Pigmentiphaga aceris: one gene and its partner. The protein of the gene in region 1 interacts with the protein of each later gene in a pairwise test. Links are inferred from orthologs where the notes say so. Each region holds a gene or a part of one and is shown on either strand. Other genes may lie near its edges. The genes, in order: FXN63_RS16990 and lpdA.

Region 1 (11,396 bases):
GTCGCAGGGCAAGTCGGGTGATTTCGTGCCACGGGTCTGCCAAGCGCCCGGGCACCGACAAACCCTTGATCATCTTGTCGACTTCGTGGGCATGTCGAACCGCGGCAGGCCAGGCGTTTGGAGCCACCCGGTCAAGCACCTGTTCGGCCAGGCGCTCACGCGGTCCGAAGAAACGCAGGCTGCGCATCAATGCGCTCAGGTTCTGGCCTTGTGCACGCGCTTCGGCCAGGCGGGCCAGCAGGCGAATTTCCTCGCCAACTGCCCACAGCACCAGCGGCAGTGCTTCACCTTCAGCGCGCAAGCCGTCAAGCGTGCGCACCACGCGCGTGGCATCACCCGCAAGCATTGCGTCACGCAAGGTGAACACGTCGTAGCGGGCCACGTTGGCGACGGCATCCTGCACCTGTTCCAGGCTCAGATCGCCTTCCGGATACAGCAAACCCAGCTTCTGGATTTCCTGATGCGCGGCCAGCAGATTGCCCTCGACCCGTTCGGCCATCCATTGCAATACCGGGCCACGGGCGCGTTGTTGCTGGGCTGCCAGACGAAGGCCGATCCAGTCCGGCAGCGCATTGCGATCAATGGTGGGTACTTCCACCACCACGCCATGCGCGGCCAGTGCGGTGAACCACGGTGTTGCGCGACCGGTCTTGTCGATGCGCGGCAGCATCACCAGCGTGATGCAGTCGGCGGTGCCCGGCGGTTTGGTGCCGCAATCGGCCGCCAGACGCGCAATGACATCGCCGCCTGATTTGCCGGGTTTGCCACCCGGCAGCTTCAGCTCAAGAATGCGCCGTTCACCGAACAGCGACATCGACTGCGTACCGGCCAGGACCGTGGTCCAGTCGGTACGCGCATCGGCGACTACCACCTCACGTTCAAGGTGGCCGGCCGCGCGCGCAGCCGCCCGCAGCGCATCCATGGCTTCGATGACAAGCAGGGCTTCGTCGCCGGTAACGGTGTAGAGCGACGACAAAGGCTCGCCCGGTTTGAGCCGGGCAGCCAATTGCTCCGCGCGTAATGACACACCCATGAATCAGCGGCCCTGCGCTTCCATGCGACGCATGATCTGCTGCACCAGGTCAGCCTGCATCTCGCGGTAGATCAGGCGTTCTTCCGATTCCTTGGCCATCAGTGCGCTGTCGTTGAACGAGATTTCACGGCGCAGACTGATTTCGGTCGGCGGCATGAATTCGCGACCCTTGCCGTCATGCACGCGGAAGACCACGCGGTAGATCAGCTCGTAGTCGCGTACCCGACCCTGACCGTCGAGCGTCAGAATGATCTTCTGACGCTCTTCGCTCATCATCTGGAACAGCGCTTCTGCGTCCTGCGGCCGATCAACCACTTCGGTGCTGGAGGTGTAGCGGATGTTGCGTCGCAGGTTTGCGCCAAGTTCGTTGTTACCCGAGAAACCCAGGTAAATCGTCTTGTAGGGCAGGGTGGCCTGGCCGCGCAGCGCGAAGCCGCAACCGGCCAGCGCTGCGGTCATGCCGAGCGCCAGCGCGGTGCGCAACACCGTGCGTCGTGCCGGATCCATCTCAAACCGTTTGACCATCATCCCACCACGTTGACAAGTTTGCCGGCCACCACAATAACGCGCTTGGGCGGACGACCTTCGAGGAATTTCTCGACCGCCTCGTGTGCGCGGGCGGCGGCTTCGATGGCGTCCTTGTCGGCCGCTGCGGGCACGGTGACCGAACCACGCATCTTGCCGTTGACCTGCAACACCAGCTCGATCTCGTCCTGCACCAGCGCGGCTTCGTCGACCTGCGGCCACGGTGCATCGATCAGATCACCGATGCGCGTGCCGAAGCCAAGCTCCTGCCACAGCGCGTGGGTGATGTGCGGTGCGCCCGGGTACAGCGCACGCAACAGAATGCCGGTACCTTCGCGCAGGGCAGCACGGTCGGCCGGCGAATCGGTCAGCGTGGCGTCGTCCAGTGCATTCAGCAGCTTCATGGTGCCAGACACCACGGTGTTGTATTGCAGGCGGTCGTAGTCATGGCCGACCGTGCGCAGCAGCAAGTGGATGTCACGGCGCAGGCGTGCACCGGCCGGGCTGATGCCGGTGAAATCGTCACCCGCTTCACGCACGACATCGGCTTGGCGATGGGCAAAGGTCCAGACGCGACGCAGATAACGTGCCGTGCCTTCGGCACCGGTGTCGGACCATGCCGCGCTTTGGTCCGGGGGACCTGCGAACATGGTGAACAGGCGTGCCGTGTCGGCACCGAAGCGGCTGATGATGTCGCCCGGTTCCACCACGTTGTTCTTGGACTTCGACATCTTTTCGATGCCGCCCATCTGCACCGGCTGGCCGTCGGCGCGCGCAACTGCGCTGACCGGGGCACCGCGCTCGTCGTGGGTGACTTCCACTTCGCTGGGGTAGAACCAGCGCTTCTTGCCATTCGGCTCTTCGCGGAAATACGACTCATTGAGCAGCATACCCTGCGTGAACAGCTTGGTGAACGGCTCGTCGTACTTGATCAGGCCAATGTCGCGCATGGCCTTGGTCCAGAAGCGCGCATACAGCAGGTGAAGCACGGCGTGTTCGATGCCACCGATGTACTGGTCCATCGGCGACCAGTAATCGTTGCGTGCATCGACCATCGCGTTGGCGCTGTCCGGGCAGGTATAGCGCATGTAATACCAGGCCGAGTCCACGAAGGTATCCATCGTGTCGGTTTCGCGCTTGGCCGGCTTGCCACAGTGCGGGCACGCCACGTTCAGGAACGCGTCGTCCTTGTTCAGCGGGTTGCCACTGCCATCGGGGATCAGGTGTTCCGGCAGGATCACCGGCAGGTCTTTCTCGGGCACCGGCACGTCGCCGCAATCGGCGCAGTGGATGATCGGGATCGGCGTGCCCCAGTAGCGCTGGCGGCTCACGCCCCAGTCGCGCAGACGCCAGGTGGTCTTTTTCTCGCCCAATTCCTTGACCGTGATGGCGGCGGCAATTGCGTCGACGGCGGCTGCATAACCCAGGCCGGTGTACTCACCCGAGTTCACCAAGACGCCGCGCTGCTTGTCGCCGTACCACTCTTGCCAAGCCTGGTCGCTGTATTGCTGGCCTTCGACGGCCACGACCTGCTTGATCTCCAGGCTGTATTTGCGGGCGAAGGCGAAGTCGCGCTCGTCGTGGGCGGGGACGCCCATGACAGCGCCGTCGCCATAACCCATCAGCACGTAGTTGCCGACCCACACCGGCACTTGCGCGCCGGTCAGCGGGTGGGTCACGAAGAAGCCGGTCGGCACGCCTTCCTTTTCCTTCGTGGCCATTTCGGCCTCCGAGGTACCGCCTTGTGCGCAGTCCTCGATGAACGCGGCCAGCGTCGGGTTCGTCGCGGCGGCCAGCGTTGCAATGGGGTGCTCGGGGGCCACGGCGCAGAAGGTCACGCCCATGATGGTGTCGGCACGGGTGGTGAAGACGTACATCTTGCCGTCTTGCACCAGTTTGCCGTCGGCGTCCTTGATGTCATGCGGGAAGGCGAAGCGCACGCCCTGGCTCTTGCCGATCCAGTGTTCCTGCATCAGGCGCACACGCTCGGGCCAGCCATGCAGGTAACCGGGGGCAGCCGGGTCGGACACGTTGTCCAGCAGTTCGTCAGCGTATTGCGTGATGGCCAGGTAGTAGCCCGGGATTTCGCGCTTTTCCACCACGGCACCAGAGCGCCAGCCACGGCCGTCGATGACCTGTTCGTTGGCCAGCACGGTCTGGTCGATCGGGTCCCAGTTGACGACCTGGGTCTTCTTGTACGCGATGCCCTTTTCCAGCATCTTCAGGAAGAACCACTGGTTCCACTTGTAGTACTCGGGGTCGCAGGTGGCGAGCTCGCGCGACCAGTCGATCGACAGGCCCAGCGGTTGCATCTGCGCCTTCATGTCGGCGATGTTCTGGCGCGTCCACTTGGCGGGCGCGATGCCCTTGTCCATGGCGGCGTTTTCGGCGGGCAGGCCGAAGGCGTCCCAGCCCATGGGCATCAATACGTTGTGGCCGGTCATCCGCAGATAACGGGCCATCATGTCGTTGATGGTGTAGTTGCGCACATGGCCCATGTGCAGCTTGCCGCTGGGGTAGGGCAGCATGGAGCAAGCGTAGAACTTGGGCTTCTCAGAGCCGTCCGGGCGCTTGGCGTGTTCGGTGGTCAACGTGGCGTTGGTGGCGTTCCAGTGTTGCTGGGCGGCCGATTCGACCTCGGCGGGGTGGTAGCGTTCCTGCATGGTTTCCGGGGGCTGGGCTGCGATCAAGGAAATGCGTCCATCCCGTGCACGGCGGCCGGGACGCGAGGCGTGGGCGCGGCCCCCGGAGAACATCATCACGAGTAGGCCGCGCGACCTAACCCAGCATTATAGGGCCGAGCTCCACCCTGCGGCGGCTGACCGTTGGCTGCCGTCACGCCGCCATCAACCGGCAGGTTCACACCCGTGACATATCGGGCGTCGTCGCTGGCCAGAAAAGCGATCGGTCCGGCGATATCTTCAGGCGTGGCTGGCCCCCACAGTGGCGTGCGTTCCTTGAAGCTTTCCATCAGTTCGGGCTTGTCCAGCATGTCCTGCGTCATGTCGGTCATGGTCATGCTCGGGCAGATGGCATTGACCCGGACCCCTTGACGGCCGTAGTCCATCGCAATCGAGCGTGTGAAATTGGTGACCGCGCCCTTGGCCGCGTTGTAAAGGCTGGAATTCCAGTCGCCACCCATGCCCGACACCGACGAGATGTTCACGATGTTGCCCTTGCTTTGGATCAGGTGCGGCATGGCGGCCCGGCACATGAAGAAGATGCTGTCCACATCGTTGGACATGACCTTGCGCCAGTCTTCCGTGGTGGATTCGGTAATGGTGCTGCCCGCAAATACGCCGGCTGCATTGACCACCACGTCGATGCTGCCGAACTTCGTGACCACGGCTGAGATCAGCGCGTTCACTTCGATTTCCTGTGATACGTCGGCAACATGGACCAGCGTGCGGTCTGCTGGCAGGCTGGATGCGATCTTTTCAAGCTTTTCCTTGGTTCGGCCAACCAGCACCACCTTGGCACCTTCGTGGGAGAAGCGGCGCGCTGCGCCTTCACCAATGCCCGATCCCGCGCCGGTGACAATGACCGTCTTGTTTGCAAATCTCATGCGTGACAACTCCTGCTCGGATTGGCCGCGGTGGCAAGGCCTCGGTGAAGGTTCCACGGAAGGCCTTACTTCGCACGGCAAAGGGTTATCCCTGGCGCAAGAGCTGTTCCCGTTGTTGGGAGCGAATCGGTGCTGCCAGAAGGACAAGCAGGACCGGGGCGGCCACAGTCGGCCGGTCGTCAGGTGCTAGACTGCCCGGCGCTCTCTCTGTCTTTTTTGTCGGTCCCGCCATGTCCCTGCTTGCCAATCTGAACCCCCCGCAACTTGCCGCTGTCACGCTGGAGCCGCGCCATGCGCTGGTGCTCGCCGGGGCCGGGAGCGGCAAGACCAGGGTGCTGACCACGCGCATGGCCTGGCTGATCCAGACCGGCCGTGCCACGCCGCACAGCCTGCTGGCCGTGACTTTCACCAACAAGGCAGCGCGTGAAATGCTGACGCGCATGTCTGCCATGCTGCCGATCAACACGCGCGGCATGTGGATCGGCACCTTCCACGGTCTGTGCAACCGCTTGCTGCGCGCGCATCACCGCGACGCCGGCCTGCCGCAAACCTTCCAGATTCTGGATACTGCCGATCAACTGGCGTCGATCAAGCGCATGCTGAAGGCCGCCAACGTTGACGATGAGAAATATCCGCCCAAGCAGTTGCAGCAATTTATCAACGGCAACAAGGAAGCTGGCCTGCGCGCAGGCGACGTAGAGGCCCATGACGCGTTCACGCGCCGCATGGTCGAGCTTTACGACTTGTACGACACGCAATGCCAGCGTGAAGGGGTGGCTGATTTTTCCGAGCTGCTGCTGCGTTCCTACGAACTGCTGGCACGCAACGCGCCGATTCGTGAGCATTACCAGCGGCGCTTCCGTCACATTCTGGTCGACGAGTTTCAAGATACGAACACCTTGCAGTACCGCTGGCTGAAACTGCTGGCCGGTGGCGGTGCAGCCGTGTTTGCGGTGGGTGACGACGACCAGTCGATCTATGCCTTCCGTGGTGCCAACGTGGGCAACATGGCCGAGTTCGAACACGAATTCGCACACGGTGCAGTGATCAAGCTTGAGCAGAACTATCGCTCGCATGGGCACATTCTGGACACTGCCAACGCGCTGATTCAGAACAACGGCACCCGTCTGGGCAAGAACCTGTGGACCGATCAAGGGCATGGTGAACCGATCCGTGTGTATGAAGCCGGGTCGGACAACCAGGAAGCGCATTTCATCATGGAAGAAATCCGCTCCTTGATCGGTGAAGGCCGCCTGCGCAGCGACATTGCCATTCTGTATCGCAGCAACGCGCAGTCGCGGGTGGTCGAGCACGCCTTGTTCTCGGCAGGCGTTCCCTACAAGGTCTACGGCGGTCTGCGCTTCTTCGAACGCCAGGAAATCAAGCACGCGCTGGCCTACCTGCGCCTGATGGAAAATCCGCACGATGACACCGCCTGGATGCGCGTCGCCAACTTCCCGGTACGCGGCATTGGCGCACGCACGCTTGAACAGCAAGCCGACTTGGCCCGTGAACTGAACGGCAGCCTGTATTCTGCCGTGGCCCGCGTGCCGGGCCGTGGCGGCAGCGCGCTGGTGCGCTTCTCGATGCTGATCGACCAGATGCGCTTCGACACGCAGGGCATGCAACTGCACGAAGTGGTGGAACACGTGATCGAGGCCAGTGGCCTGGTCACGCATTACCAGGGCGAACGAGAAGGTGCCGAACGCGTCGAGAACTTGCGCGAACTGGTGAACGCCGCCGCTGCATTTGCCTCGGAAGCTGGCCACATGCGCGACCCGGATCGTCAGGATGGCGTGATCGAAGGCAGCACGGTGGGCATCAACGATGCCGATCAAGGTTTGCCCGACCCCGAAGACGAGGCAGGTGCCTTGGTGCCGGACCTGGCCCAGGACATTCCGTCTCCGCTGGCGGGTTTCCTGTCGCATGCGGCGCTTGAGGCTGGCGACAATCAGGCAAGCGCTGGCCAGGATGCCGTGCAGTTGATGACGGTGCATGCGGCCAAGGGCCTGGAATTCGATGCCGTCTTCATCACGGGTCTGGAAGAAGGTTTGTTCCCGCACGAGAACAGCATTCTTGAACAATCGGGTCTGGAAGAAGAGCGCCGCCTGATGTACGTGGCGATCACGCGTGCGCGTCAGCGTCTGTATATGAGCTTCTCGCAGACGCGGATGTTGCACGGTCAGACGCGTTATCACATGCGTTCACGCTTCCTGGCGGAGATGCCCGACGAGGCGTTGAAGTGGTTGACGCCGAAGGCGGGGCGGGCGGCGGATGTGGGGTCTGCGTGGGCGACGTCGGCGTGGCGGGACGATGGTAAGTCTGCCCCTGAGCAGGTCGGGACGACCTGGCACAACCGCAGCCGCGAGCAGGGCTATTTTGGTTCGTCGCAAGGCTATTCGAGCAGCCGCAATGGGCCGGTCGGCGTTGAGGTGGGTGGCACGATGTTCAAGGTGGGGCAGAGTGTGGCGCACGCTCGCTTTGGTGAAGGGGTGATCCTGGCCCTGACCGGCAGTGGTACCGATGCTCAGGTGCAGGTGCGCTTCGCCGATGTTGGTACCAAGACGCTGGCCTTGGCGATGGCGAAACTGACGGCCTTGTGATTTGCTTGTGTTTGCTTTGCTTGTGACGGTGGTTGGTTCTACGGTTGCTTTTTGCTTGTAACGGTGTGGTTGTTCTTCTGCCAGTCGCGGGTGGTGGGGCCGGCTCGTCTGCCCCGCTGGACGTTGGTGTCGGGTCTCCCGCCCTCCACCTTGTCCAGAAGGGCAGCCGACCCGGCCCCACCACCCACGCCTTCAAGGTCGTTTGGTTAAAAGCGCATGCCGCCTTTGGGCGTTTGCCGTTTCTCTGGCTGCTTGGTGCTGTTAGCGGTTCTCGGCATTCGGTGGTCACCATCCTTCAATCGCTACGCGGCTGGCACCCGGGATTGGCTGGCCAGGTCGCCACGAAGCGGCTCAGCGGCTCACGTCTCTGACCGTATATCAGAGGCCTTTCAGGGCAACGCCACTCAAGAAAATGTGCGCGCCTGCTTGGTGGTGGGGTGACTTGGAAGCGGGTGGCCGCGCATCAGGTAATGCGACGAAAAGGCGGGGCGTTGACGGTTGGCGCGTTGACGGCTGTGCGTTGAACGTTCGGGGCGATAGGGAAAGTTCGACGCGGTGAAGAACGGTCGGACCGATGAAGAACGGTGATGAGTGGTGCTAGGTGCAGCCAAGTGCTGATGGTGCCAGGCGTTTCCGAAAGCCCTCACACGTCCGCTGAGCGCATGCATCAAATGAGCCGCCAGCGCCACGACCGTGGACCTGTGGGACTGTCAGAATTTTTGCGTGGAAGGCGCTTCTAACAGCTCTCCGCACGCAGTTAAGCGTGCCGAGCCGCCGACGCTCCGGTGGTGTTGTTATCGCCGCATGGCAAGCGCCTCACCAACACGCAGCACAAGCGTTTTACGTAAATCAGCCGCCAGCGCCACGGTCGTCGCGGCCGCTCTCCGCATGCCGTAATGCGGCGGCCACCCGCTTCGGTGTCACCCCACCACCAAGCAGAAGCGCAAATATTCTTGCATGGCGCTGCCGTAAAAGGCTGCTGAAGAACCCACCGAATCGTGAGCCGGAGAAATCTCTTCGTGGCGACCTAGCCAGCCAATCCCGCGTGCCAGCCGCACGGCGTTCAAGAATGGTGACCATCAAATGCCGAGAACCGCGTCCAGCACCAAGCAGCCAGCGAATCAATACGCGCCCAAAGGCGGCATGCGCTTTTAACCAAACGACCTTGAAGGCGTGGGTGGTGGGGCCGGATTGGCTGCCCTTCTGGACAAGGTGGAGGGCGGAGACCCGACGCCAAGGTCAAGCGGGGCAGGCGAGCCGGCCCCATCACCCGCGACTGGCTCAATAGCGCTCACACCCTCATGAGCAAACCGCGACTGTCAGCAGAACCACCTGCTCAACTCATCGCCACATCGAAATCAATCAAACACCCTGCTCAATCCCAACATCATCGGGAGTATGAAAAACCGTGGTGTAAGTCGGATAAAAGCTGCAATACAACGTCGCCGCAACGATAAAACTGATCGGCATCTGAATCAGACTGGCCAAACTTTCCGGCAAACCAATCGCCAACAACAGCTCACCAAAAAGATTCAAAGCCAAGGCAATCACAAACCAGCAAACGCCGTAAATGATGAACGCGCCCTTATTGCGCCAGCACGCAATGCCCGAAAAGAACAAAGCCTTGCCCAGACTCATGCCATGCCAGGCCGCCAAGGCCGGTGCATGCCAGAACAGCGCAGCAATCGTCACATAAGCCAGCCCGAACAACATCAGCGGCGTAGCCATCGCGTTCATGACATCGCCCATGCTCAGATCCTTCGTGCCCTCAAACACCGTGCGTATATCGCTCATGAACGGCATGAAAATCAGAATGCCGACCACGGTCACCGACAAGACATACACACCGCCCATGGCGATCAGCTTACGGAACAGCTTCGGTGCCTTCAGCGCACTGAACAGCTGCACCGGCGTTACCTTGCGGCCCGCTGCGATCTCACGGCATGCGTGCAAGGTCATCACCGTCACCGAAGGCATCAGCACGATGAAGAAAATCGGACCGATCGGCGGAATGGCGCTTGCCATCAACAGCAGGAAACCCAGCGTGACAGCCCAGGTGAACATGGTCATCGGCTGACGACGGAACAGCTCGAAGCCTGCCTTGATCCAGAACCAGCCGGCAGATAACGGAAGTGATGCAGCTTGCATGTGTCGGGGCAACTAAAAAATCAGGGCAACAAAAAAGAATCGGCGGCGCGTCGCAGTCGCAAAATGCGTTCGAACACGCGCGGGTCGTGGGGCGTCAAGGTCTGCGCCGGACGCGGCATGTGGAAGTCGTACAGACGCGATATCCAGAACCGCAATGCCGCCGCACGCAACGCGTATGGCCACAGAGCATGTTCGGCGTCGGTGAAGGCCCGCACACGCCGGTAACCCTGCAGCAGCGCATCGTAGCGAGCCATGTCGATCTCGCCGGTTGCCGGGTCGGACGTCCAATCGTTCAGCGTCACCGCCACGTCGAACAGCCAGGTATCGCAACCAGCGAAGTAGAAGTCGATGAATCCGCCAAGCGTGTCGCCGTCGAACAATACGTTGTCGCGGAACAGATCGCAGTGCGAAGGCCCTGTCGGCAAGCTACGTGCCTCGGGCATGGCAGCCACGCGGGTCTGCACTTCCATTTCATCGGTCAGCAACGCGGCCAGCTCTGCATCCAGAAGCGGAAGCAGGGTGGGCGCGGTTTCCTGCCACCAGGGCAGGCCGCGCAAATTCGGCTGGACCACTGGGAAATCTGCGCCTGCCAGGTGCATGCGGGCCAGTGCCTCGCCCACCTGCGCACAGTGCACCGGGCCGGGTGCCATTACCGATGCGCCGCGCAGGCAGGTCACGATGCTGCTTGGTTTGCCGTTCACGGTACCGATACGCGTGCCATCGGTGCGCGACTGCGGGTCGGGCACGGCTACGCCCCGGGCCGCCAGGTGATGCATCAACTCGATATAGAACGACAGTTGTTCGTGCGTCAGGCGCTCGAACAGCGTCAATACATAGACACCCGTCGTGGTCGTGACGAAATAATTGGTGTTCTCGATGCCAGAGGCAATCCCGCGCAGCGAAACCAGGTCGCCCAGCGTGTAGTGGGTAAGCAGTTCTTTGGCTTGCGCCTCGGAGACGGGAGTGAAGACGGCCATAGGGGTCGGTGGTAAGCGGGAAGGAAAGTCGTCACGGACAAAAAGCAAGCGCCTCGATATCGAGGCGCTTGCGCATTCTAGCCCGTCCGTCCCCGGATGGCCTGTCTCAGAGCTTCAGCAACTGCTCGCGTTCGCCTGCGGAGTCGGCAAAACCACGACGCTGGTAGAAGTCGAAGATGGCATCGACCACCTTGGCCGGGTCATCGATGATTTGCAGCAGGTCCGGGTCGCCCGGCGAAATCAGCTTGCGCGCCAGGGTCTGTTCCTTGATCCAGGCGACCAGGCCCGACCAATACGCGCTGTCGACCAGAATAATGGGCATGCTGCGGCTTTTGCCCGTCTGCACCAGCGTCAAGGCCTCGAACAATTCGTCCAGGGTGCCGAAGCCGCCCGGCATCACCACGTAGGCAGAGGTGTATTTGACGAAGGCCACCTTGCGCGGGAAGAAGTGCCGGAATTGCACACTCACATCCAGGTAGGGGTTGTCGTGCTGCTCAAAGGGCAGTTCGATGTTCAGGCCCACGCTCAGGCTGGCACCGGCGAAA
Region 2 (11,256 bases), 1.9 Mb from region 1 along the record:
AATGGCAAGCGTGGTCAGTTCGAAGTAGGTCAGCGACACTTCGCCGCGTGCGGCGTCGACAGCCGCAAACTGTTCGGTCAGTTCTGCGTCAGTAGCGAGTTCGCCGTTGATGCGGGCGCGCTCGTTGAAATCCACCAGGTGCGGCGAGGTGTACAGGCCGACCTTGTAGCCAGACGCCAGCAAAATGGCCTCAAGCATGGAACAGGTCGAGCCCTTCCCGTTCGTGCCGCCGACCACGATCTTCACGGCCTCGATGTTCAATTCCATCCGCGCAGCCACCTCGCGCACACGGTCCAGGCCCATGTCGATGGGACGGGCGTGAATCGACTCCAGGTAGGCAAGCCAGGTGGCCAGCGGGCTGGTAGCGGTCGGGCGGGAATCGGGGGCAGGCACGGCGGGGGTCAGCGAGGTCATGAAACGTGATCGACCGGGGAATGAGCAGGGGCGAAGTATCGCATGGGGAGCACGGGGCATTCCCCGATGTGCTGTGGGGATTTGCGACGGCCGGGGTGCGGGCAAGGGATGGACAATCGCGCACCAAACCCAGAAACAGAAACGCCTGGCATGAGCCAGGCGTTTCACTTACTGCCAAACCGCAGAAGAATTACTTCTTCCGAGCCGGCGGCAAGTCCGTGCAGCTGCCTTCGGCGACTTCAGCCGACAGGCCCACCGATTCACCCAGGGTCGGGTGCGGGTGGATGGTCTTGGCGATGTCTACCGCGTCCGAACCCATCTCGATGGCCAGCACGATTTCGCTCAGCAGGTCGCCAGCATGCGTGCCGACAATACCGCCACCGACGATGCGGTGGGTGGTCTCGTCAAACAGCAGCTTGGTGAAACCTTCGTCGCGGCCGTTGGCGATCGCGCGGCCGGAAGCTGCCCACGGGAACACCGACTTGGTGACCTTCAGGCCTTGCTTCTTGGCTTCGTCTTCGGTCACGCCGACCCATGCCACTTCCGGATCGGTGTAGGCCACCGACGGAATCACACGGGCGTCGAAGTAGGCCTTGTGGCCTGCTGCGGCTTCGGCGGCAACGTGGCCTTCGTGCGTGGCCTTGTGGGCCAGCATCGGTTGGCCAACCACGTCACCAATCGCGAAGATGTGCGGCACGTTGGTACGCATCTGCTTGTCGACGTCGATGAAACCACGGTCGGTGACTGCAACACCGGCTTTCTCGGCACCGATCTTCTTACCGTTGGGCGTGCGGCCCACGGCTTGCAGCACCAGGTCGTAGCGCTGCGGTTCTTTCGGTGCGCCTTCGCCTTCGAAGGTGACGTAAATGCCGTCTTCGCGGGCTTCGATCGCCGTGGTCTTGGTCTTGACCATGATGTTGTCGAAGCGCGGTGCGTTCAACTTCTGCCACACCTTGACCAGGTCACGGTCAGCGCCTTGCATCAGGCCGTCGAGCATTTCGACCACGTCCAGGCGTGCGCCCAGCGCGGAATACACCGTGCCCATTTCCAGGCCGATGATGCCGCCGCCGATGATCAGCATCTTGCCCGGCTGCTGACGCAATTCCAGCGCGCCGGTGGAATCGACGATGCGCGGGTCTTTCGGCGCGAATGGCAGGCTGACGGGCTGGCTGCCAGCAGCGATGATCGCCTGCTTGAACTTCACCACTTGCTTGCCAGCTTCGCCGTCCACTTCCATGTGATACGGATCAACGAAAGCACCGGTGCCTTGCACCACTTTCACCTTGCGCGACTTGGCCATGCCGGCGATGCCGCCGGACAGCTTGGCCACCACGCCGTCCTTGAACGAGCGCAGCTTGTCCAGGTCGATGGTGGGCTCACCGAAGCTCACGCCGTGCGCAGCTTGTGCACGTGCTTCATCGATGATGGCAGCGGTGTGCAGCAAGGCCTTGGACGGGATGCAACCGACGTTCAGGCAGACACCGCCCAGCGCCGGATAACGTTCCACCAAGGCAACGGACAGACCGAGGTCGGCCGCGCGGAAGGCAGCGGCGTAACCGCCAGGGCCGGAGCCCAGCACGACCAAGTCGACTTCAACATCGACCTTGCCGCTGTAGCTGCCTGCGGGCGCAGGTGCGGCGGCCGGTGCCGGTGCCGCAGCCTTGGCAGGCGCAGCAGCGGGAGCAGCCGCAGGCGCTTCGGCCTTGGCAGCAGCCGGTGCAGGCGCAGCGGCTGCCGCTTCACCCGCTTCGATTTCCAGCAGGACCGAGCCTTCGCTGACCTTGTCGCCCAGCTTCACGCGCAGCGCCTTGACCACGCCGCCTTGCGTTGCCGGGATTTCCATCGAGGACTTGTCGGACTCGACGGTCACCAGGCTTTGTTCGGCCTTGATGGTGTCGCCGACCGCGACCAGTATCTCGATGACTTCCACGTCCTGGGAGTCACCGATGTCCGGTACTTTGATTTCGATAACGTTGCTCATCGCAGCTCCTTGGCGCTTACAGCAGCACGCGGCGGAAGTCCGCCAGCACGGCGCCCAGGTAGGCGTTGAAGCGTGCGGCCGATGCGCCGTCGATCACGCGGTGGTCGTAGGACAGCGACATCGGCAGCATCAGGCGCGGCTGGAAGGCCTTGCCATCCCACACCGGCTGCATCGCCGAACGGCTCAGGCCGAGGATCGCGACTTCCGGCGCATTCACGATGGGGGTGAAGTTCGTGCCACCAATGCCACCCAGCGACGAGATCGAGAAGCATCCGCCCTGCATTTCGGCCGGCGACAGTTTGCCGTCACGGGCCTTCTTGGCCAGTTCGCTGGATTCCTTGGCGAGTTCGAACACGCCCTTCTTGTCGGCGTCGCGGATCACCGGCACAACCAGCCCGTTGGGCGTATCGGCCGCAAAGCCGATGTGGAAGTACTTCTTGTAGACCAGGTTGTCGCCGTCCAGCGAAGCGTTGAACTCGGGGAACTTCTTCAAGGCAGCAACCACGGCCTTGATGACGAAGGCGAGCATCGTGACTTTGACGCCAGCCTTCTCGTTTTCCTTGTTCAGCGCGACGCGCAGGGCTTCCAGCTCGGTGATGTCGGCTTCGTCATTGTTCGTGACGTGGGGGATCATCACCCAGTTGCGGTGCAGGTTGGCACCGGAAATCTTCTTGATGCGCGACAGCGGCTTGGCTTCGATTTCACCGAACTTGGTGAAATCAACCTTCGGCCAGGGCAACAGACCCAGCGCGGCACCACCGTCACCCGACGCGGCCGCAGCAGCAGCCGGTTGGGCAGCGGTTGCTACCGCTTGCTTCACGAATGCACGGACGTCGTCCGGTGTGATGCGGCCCTTGTCACCGGTACCGGTCACACGACGCAGATCAACGCCCAGTTCACGTGCGAACTTGCGCACGGAAGGCGATGCATGCGGCTTCGGTGCCGACGGGTCTTCCACGGCTTGCACCGGCGGCGTGCGGACGACCGCAGGCGTGCTGGGGGCGGCCGGTGCAGGTGCCGGTGCAGCAGCAGCGGCGGCAGGTGCCGGGGCCGCAGCAGCGGGGGCAGGCGCAGCGGCAGCAGCAGCGCCAGCGCTGGCTTCCAGCTCAACCAGTTGCGAACCCTGCTTGACCTTGTCGCCAACTTTCACCAGCAGCTTGGTGACCTTGCCAGCTTGCGACGACGGGATTTCCATCGACGACTTGTCGGACTCGACGGTCACCAGGCTTTGCTCAGCCTTCACTTCGTCGCCAACGTTGACCAGCAGCTCGATCACTTCGACTTCGGCGAAGTCGCCGATGTCCGGCACGCTGATGGTCACAGGGCCACTGGGGGCAGCGGCAGGCGCGGGTGCGGCAACCGGAGCGGCCGCAGCAGGTGCGGGTGCAGGTGCCGGCGCAGCAGCAGCCTGCGCAGGAGCCGCTGCCGGTGCAGGCGCGGCTGCCGGTGCGGCAGCAGCTGCAGCACCCGGCTCGATCGACACCAGCACGGTGCCTTGCTTGACCTTGTCGCCCAGCTTGACAGCGATAGCCGTCACGACACCCGCTTCGGATGCCGGAATTTCCATTGAGGACTTGTCCGATTCGACCGTCACCAGGCTTTGCTCAGCCGCCACGGTGTCGCCAACCTTGACCAGCACTTCGATCACTTCCACTTCGCTGAAGTCGCCGATGTCCGGCACCTTCAATTCGATCACGTTGCTCATTCTTGTGTCTCCAGCGATGCCAGCGCTTTCTGCGCCAGCTCGAACACACACCCGCCGAGGCCATCAGGCCCACGGCGGGTGTCCGGGTCATTTCATCGATGCATTACGCGTAATGCGGGTTGGCTTTGTCAGCGTCGATGCCGTATTTCTTGATCGCCTCGGCAACCGTCTTCATCGGGATCGTGCCTTCGTCGGCCAGCGACTTCAGGGCAGCAACCACGACGAAACGACGATCCACTTCGAAGTGCTCACGCAGCTTCGCGCGGAAGTCCGAACGACCGTAGCCGTCGGTGCCCAGCACGCGATAACCGCGATTGCGCGGCATGAACGGACGGATCTGGTCGGCGAACAACTTCATGTAGTCGGTCGACGCAATCACCGGACCTTCGTGCTTGGCCAGTTGTTCCGTCACGAACGGCACCTTGGCCGTGTCGGTGGGGTTCAGCAGGTTGAAGCGGTCAGCGTCCAGACCATCACGGCGCAACTCGGTGAAACTGGTCACGCTCCAGACGTCGGCAGCGATGTCCCAGTCTTCTTGCAGCATGTCCTGAGCAGCCATCACTTCACGCAGGATGGTGCCCGAACCCAGCAACTGAACGCGATGCTTGCCGCCAGCAGCTTCCTTCAGCATGTACATGCCGCGGTTGATGCCTTCGATGTCGGCTTCGCGCAGACCCGGATGCGCGTAGTTCTCGTTCATCACGGTGATGTAGTAGAAGACGTTTTCCTGGTCTTCCACCATGCGCTTCATGCCGCGCTGGATGATCACGGCGAGTTCATGCGCGAACGTCGGGTCGTAAGACACGCAGTTCGGGATTGTCGACGAGAACACATGGCTGTGGCCGTCTTCGTGCTGCAGACCTTCGCCGTTCAGCGTGGTCCGGCCAGCGGTGCCGCCCAGCAGGAAGCCGCGTGCCTGCATGTCGCCCGCTGCCCAGGCCAGGTCGCCCACGCGCTGGAACCCGAACATCGAGTAGTAGATGTAGAACGGGATCATGATGCGGTTGTTCGACGAGTACGACGTCGCCGCAGCAATCCACGAGCTGAATGCGCCCGCTTCGTTGATGCCCTCTTCCAGAATCTGACCGTCCTTGGCCTCGCGGTAGTACATCACCTGGGCCTTGTCGACCGGCACGTACTTCTGGCCTTCCGGTGCATAGATACCGATCTGGCGGAACATGCCTTCCATACCGAAGGTGCGCGACTCGTCGGGTACGATCGGCACGACACGCGGGCCCAGCGTCTTGTCACGCAGCAGCTGCGTGAGAATGCGCACGAAGGCTTGCGTGGTCGAGATTTCGCGGCCTTCGGTCGTCGGCTCCAGCACGGCCTTGAAGGTGTCCAGCGCGGGGGCAGTCAGCTTCTCTTCGGCAACCGTGCGGCGCGACGGCAGGAACCCACCCAGCGCCTTGCGACGCTCGTGCAGGTACTGCATTTCCGGCGTGTCGTCGGCCGGCTTGAAGAACGGCAGCGCTTCGAGCTGATCGTCCGGCACCGGGATGTTGAAGCGGTTGCGGAATTCGCGGATCGTGTCGATGTCCAGCTTCTTCTGCTGGTGGGTCGGGTTCAGCGACTCACCGGCGCGGCCCATGCCGTAGCCCTTGACGGTCTTGACCAGAATCACGGTCGGACGGCCAACGGTCTTGTCGGCAGCGGCGAAGGCGGCGTACACCTTGTGCGGATCGTGGCCGCCACGGTTCAGACGCCAGACGTCTTCGTCGCTCATGCGGCTGACCATTTCCAGCAGCTTCGGGTGCTTGCCGAAGAAGTTCTCGCGCACGAACTTGCCGTCATTGGCCTTGTACGTCTGGTACTCGCCGTCGACGGTGTCTTCCATGATCTTGCGAAGAATGCCTTCCTTGTCCTTGGCAAGCAGCGGGTCCCAGTAACCACCCCAGATCAGCTTGATGACGTTCCAGCCGCTACCGCGGAACTCGCCTTCCAGTTCCTGGATGATCTTGCCGTTGCCGCGCACCGGGCCGTCCAGACGCTGCAGGTTGCAGTTGATCACGAACACCAGGTTGTCGAGCTTCTCGCGCGAGGCCAGGCTGATTGCGCCCAGCGATTCCGGCTCGTCCATTTCGCCGTCGCCGCAGAAGACCCAGACCTTGCGGTTGCTGGTGTCGGCAATGCCGCGGGCGTGCAGGTACTTCAGGAAACGCGCCTGATAGATCGCCATCAGCGGGCCCAGGCCCATCGAGACGGTCGGGAACTGCCAGAACTCGGGCATCAGCTTCGGATGCGGGTAGGACGACAGGCCCTTGCCATCGACTTCCTGACGGAAGTTCAGCAACTGGTCTTCCGACAGACGGCCTTCCAGGTAGGCGCGACCGTAGATGCCGGGCGACGAGTGACCTTGGAAGTACACCAGGTCACCGCCACGGCCTTCGCGGTCAGCGTGCCAGAAGTGGTTCTGACCAATGCCGATCATGTTCGCGAGCGACGCGAACGAGGCAATGTGGCCGCCCAGATCGCCGCCATCGGGCGGGTTGAGCTTGTTGGCCTTGACCACCATGGCCATGGCGTTCCAGCGAACGTACGAACGGATGCGCTCTTCGATTTCGAGGTTGCCCGGATGCGGGGTCTCGAGATGCGGCGGGATCGTGTTGACGTAGGCGGTATTGGGGGAATACGGAATATGTGCGCCGGAGCGACGAGCCTGGTCGATCAAGCGTTCAAGCAGGTAGTGCGCGCGCTCGGGACCTTCGCGGTCGAGCACGGCCTCCAAGGCATCAAGCCACTCTTGCGTCTCTAGAGTGTCGTCGTCGTTAGCCGCCGACGAAGCGTCGGCACCGGGGTGAGGAAGAGCAGACATTAATGTCTCCTGTGGCTCTGAATCTTTTTCGTCCGCCAGATGCACGGTGCGAATCTCGGTGCGTCGTCGTGCGACGCAAGGGACCCTTGCGGGGCCCTCTTTGTATCATTGCCGGGCGCATAAAGCTGCCCGGACGATCCCGGCTCGGATTCTAAAAGCGTCGAAAGGCAGCCGCAATATAAATTTCGCGTTGCGATACGTTTTTTCGTAATGTGAAATATTGCAGATCATGGCATGATCCGCGTTAATCCATGCCCTGCCAGCCCCCTGTCGGCCGGGTGATTGTGCGTAAACTTAGCGCCCATGTCTCACGTCAGCCCGCCGAATATTCCGGCCCCCTTCCGCGAACAAGTAAACCTTCGCCGCCGCAACTGGTACTGGCTGACGCCAGCCATCGCGCTTGGCTTGTTCGTCTGTGTCATGGGTTCCATCCTGTGGTGGCTCGACGCCCGCGATGACGCCCAACGCTACGGCACCCTGGTCCGCGATGTGGACTGGGCGCAGCAGTCGGTCCGGCTGCGCATGCTGGCAGCACGCGATCGCCTGGGTGGCCTGGCCCGCGAAGGCACGCGCGCCACCATGACCGAAAACCGGTTTGTCGATGAAGCCCGTGCGCTGCTGGGTGAACACCCGGAAATCGTCCAGCTGGCCTGGCTGGATGAAAACCAGCTGACGCGCTGGTCGGAAACGTCCACGCGTCGTGGCGTCAGGTCATCGCATTTCGAAGCTCCCGGCCAGCGCGAAGACGACGCGGCCAAGGCCTTCGATACCGCCCGCGACAGTCGTCGGGGCGCGTATTCGGTGCCCTACCGCGGGCTCGACGGCGACATGTATTTCGATCTGCACATCCCCGTGACCCAGAACAATCGTTTCCTGGGCACGGTTGCAGCGGTGTATTCCGTGGATGAAATCCTGCAGCAACTGGTGCCGCAGGAAACCGCGCGACGCTACCGCGTGTCCTTGTTCGATGACGCTGGCCGTCAGCTCTCCACGCCCTCGCCGCGCACGGCGGGCGATGCGCGCCACGTCTACGAACTGCCGATCGATCCGCCAGGCAATGGCATGATCGTGCGTGCTTACGCGTACCGCACGCAGACGGAAACCTCGCAGACCATGCTGGTCTGGGTGGTGGTGTCGCTGTCGGCAGTGATTCTGTGGAGCCTGCTGGCGCTATGGCGTCACACGCGCTTCCGTTCGCAGGCCGAAGAAGCCCTGATCGCCGAGACATCGTTCCGTCGCGCGATGGAAAACTCCATGCTGACCGGCATGCGTGTGATCGACATGGAAGGCAAGATCACCTATGTGAACCCGGCCTTCTGTCGCATGATCGGCTGGGATGAGTCCGACCTGCTGGGCCGCAGCCCGCCGTATCCCTACTGGCCGCCCGACCAGCACGACATCCAGAAACGCCTGATGGACATTCTGCTGTCTGGCAGCACGCCTACCAGCGGTCTGGAAATGGACGCGCAACGCCGCGATGGATCGCGCTTCACCGCACGCCTGTATGTATCGCCCCTGCTGGATCAGCGTGGTGTGCAGACCGGCTGGATGACGTCGATGACCGACATCACGGAACCCAAGCGGGTCCGTGAAGCGCTGGCTGCCGCCCACGAGCGTTTCATGACAGTGTTGGAAGGCCTGGACGATGCCATCTCGGTAACGGCAGACACTCCGCAAGGCTCGGAACTGCTGTTTGCGAACCGCACCTATCGGCGTGTGTTCAGTTCACAGGCCACCGGCCACGATGAATTGTCGGCGGGTCGTCGCGGTCGTTTCACCGATGAAGCCGTGGAGGTGTACTCGGCTTCGGTACAGCGCTGGTTCGAAGTTCGCCACCGCACCTTGCAATGGGTGGACAGCCGTCGCGTGCGCATGCAGGTGGCGCGTGACATCACCGAGCGTCGCGCGTCGGAGGAAGCATCGATTGCGCAGCAGGAAAAGATTCAACTGACCAGCCGCCTGATCACCATGGGTGAAATGGCCTCGTCCTTGGCGCACGAGCTGAATCAGCCGCTGACGGCGATCGCCAACTACAGCATGGGGGTGGTTGCCCGCGTGCGGGCAGGCATGACCGACCCGGCGCAGTTGCTGCCCGCGCTGGAAAAGACCACCGCGCAGGCCGAACGTGCCGGCATGATCATTCGTCGCATTCGTGAATTCGTGAAACGCAGCGAGCCCAAGCGCCAGCGGGTGACGATCCCCGCGATTGTCGACAACGCGGTAGGCTTTGCCGAAATCGATGCACGAAAACGCAGCATCGGCATCATCAAACGCATTCCCGAATGGCTGCCCGATGTACAGGCCGACCCGATTCTTATCGAGCAAGTCCTGCTCAACCTGCTAAAAAATGGCCTTGAAGCCATGCAGGATTCGGCCAAACGCGAGCTGACCGTGATGGCCAGCCTGCGTCAGGATCACGTGGAAGTTGCCGTGATCGACGCGGGCCATGGACTGGGTGATATCGACCCATCGAGACTGTTCGAACCGTTCTTCAGCACCAAACCCGAAGGCATGGGCATGGGGCTGAATATCTGTCGCACCATCATCGAATTCCATCACGGCCGGCTTTGGGCCGAAGCCAATCCGACCGGCGGAACGATCTTCCGCTTCACCCTTCCTTGGATCGCACCGGTACATCCCCCGGCATCGACCCCGCCCACCCAGGAGCAAACGGTATGAGTGTCCCCCCGCAGAACAGCACGGTTTTCATTGTCGACGACGACGAGGCCGTACGCGATTCGCTGCGTTGGCTGCTCGAAGCCAACGGTTATCGCGTTCGCAGCTACGAAAGTGCGGAGCGGTTCCTGTCCGACTACGACCCGAACCTGGTCGGCGTGCTGATCGTCGACGTGCGTATGCCCGGTATGAGCGGGCTTGAGTTGCAGGAACACCTGATCGCCCGTCGTTCGTCGCTGCCGATCGTGTTCATCACCGGCCACGGCGACGTGCCGATGGCGGTGTCGACGATGAAGAAAGGTGCAGTCGACTTCCTGGAGAAACCCTTCAACGAAGCCGATCTGCGCCAGATCATCGCCAACATGCTGGAACAAGCCGTCAGCCGCGCTGCGGAAGACGCCACCCGCCGTGGTCACGAAGCCCTGCTGGCACGCCTGACGGTGCGTGAACAGCAAGTGCTGGAACGCATCGTTGCCGGTCGCCTGAACAAGCAGATCGCCGATGACCTGGGCATCAGCATCAAGACGGTGGAAGCGCATCGCGCCAACATCATGGAAAAGCTGCAAGTCACCACCGTGGCCGACCTGATGAAGGTTGCGCTGCACAAGCCCGCCGCCTGAGATGGCGCGGTTCGGATCTGTCGTCACGCAGACGGCCGATCCGAACCGCGCATCCTGGCGACTGCCGGCACCTGGCTGCCCTGGCATTTGACAGCACCGCTCTCATTGCCCCCTTGCACGTCCCCGAATTCGTTCTATCCCTTCAGACCCCACGCACGACCAACGTAGAGCTTGACTGCCATGACTGCCCGCATCATCGACGGAACCCAATTGTCCCGAACCATTCGTGCCGAGGTTGCCGAACGCACCGCTGCGCTTACCGCACGTGGCCATCGGCCCGGCCTGGGGGTGGTGCTGGTGGGTGAAGATCCGGCATCCCAGGTCTACGTGCGCAACAAGGTCAAGGCCTGCGCCGACGCCGGTCTGTATTCCGTGATGGAAACCTACCCGGCCACGATGACGGAAGCCGAGCTGCTGGCCCGCATCGACGACCTGAACAACGCACCTGAAATTCACGGCATTCTGGTGCAGATGCCCCTGCCCCGTCACATCGATCCCAGCAAGGTGATCGAGGCGATCTCGACCAAGAAAGACGTCGATGGCTATTCCACCCTGAGCGCAGGCGAACTGGTTGCCAACCTGCCGGGCTTCCGTCCTTGCACGCCCTATGGCTGCATGAAGCTGATCGAAAGCACCGGCATGGACCTGCGTGGCAAGCACGCGGTCGTGATCGGCCGCAGCAACACTGTCGGCAAGCCGATGGCCCTGCTGCTCTTGCAAGCCAATGCCACCGTCACCATCTGCCATAGTGCGACGCCGGATCTGGCGTATCACACGCGTCAGGCCGACGTGGTGGTCGCTGCCGTCGGACGTCGCAACACGCTGACCGCCGACATGGTCAAGCCGGGCGCGCTGGTGATCGACGTGGGTATCAACCGCGACGAGGCCGGCAAGCTGGCTGGTGACGTGGACTTCGCTGGTGTATCGGAAACCGCAGGCTGGATCAGCCCGGTTCCTGGCGGCGTCGGCCCCATGACCATCGCCATGTTGCTGGTCAATACCGTCGAGGCGGCTGAACGCGCCGCTGACGCTGCGGCCTGATTCT

Evidence for each region.
Region 2: the proteins of FXN63_RS16990 (region 1) and lpdA interact in binary tests that used the Escherichia coli proteins (3 or more experiments, as listed by UniProt). The link is inferred for Pigmentiphaga aceris from one-to-one orthologs.

What each region holds. Positions count from the first base shown.
Region 1 is NZ_CP043046.1:3,912,682-3,924,077, reverse strand. Bases 5,021-8,039 are described here. They hold FXN63_RS16990 (UvrD-helicase domain-containing protein), read left to right. Parts: upstream 5,021-5,353; coding sequence 5,354-7,726; downstream 7,727-8,039. Other genes in these bases: budC (meso-2,3-butanediol dehydrogenase), read right to left, coding at 5,021-5,123. Outside these bases: holA (DNA polymerase III subunit delta), read right to left, coding at 1-1,033; FXN63_RS17005 (LPS-assembly lipoprotein LptE), read right to left, coding at 1,037-1,540; leuS (leucine--tRNA ligase), read right to left, coding at 1,558-4,221; more of budC, read right to left, coding at 4,317-5,020; FXN63_RS16985 (BPSS1780 family membrane protein), read right to left, coding at 9,089-9,874; FXN63_RS16980 (homoserine kinase), read right to left, coding at 9,895-10,851; FXN63_RS16975 (LOG family protein), read right to left, coding at 10,958-11,396. UniProt on the Escherichia coli protein: A helicase with DNA-dependent ATPase activity. Unwinds DNA duplexes with 3'-5' polarity. Translocates on single-stranded DNA with 3'-5' polarity. Initiates unwinding more efficiently from a nicked substrate than double-stranded DNA.
Region 2 is NZ_CP043046.1:1,980,105-1,991,360, reverse strand. The notes cover bases 1-2,879. They hold lpdA (dihydrolipoyl dehydrogenase), read right to left. Parts: upstream 2,396-2,879; coding sequence 605-2,395; downstream 1-604. Other genes in these bases: aceF (dihydrolipoyllysine-residue acetyltransferase), read right to left, coding at 2,412-2,879; folC (bifunctional tetrahydrofolate synthase/dihydrofolate synthase), read right to left, coding at 1-414. Also shown: more of aceF, read right to left, coding at 2,880-4,100; aceE (pyruvate dehydrogenase (acetyl-transferring), homodimeric type), read right to left, coding at 4,204-6,915; FXN63_RS08340 (PAS domain S-box protein), read left to right, coding at 7,219-9,594; FXN63_RS08335 (response regulator transcription factor), read left to right, coding at 9,591-10,211; bifunctional methylenetetrahydrofolate dehydrogenase/methenyltetrahydrofolate cyclohydrolase FolD, read left to right, coding at 10,392-11,252. UniProt on the Escherichia coli protein: Lipoamide dehydrogenase is a component of the glycine cleavage system as well as of the alpha-ketoacid dehydrogenase complexes.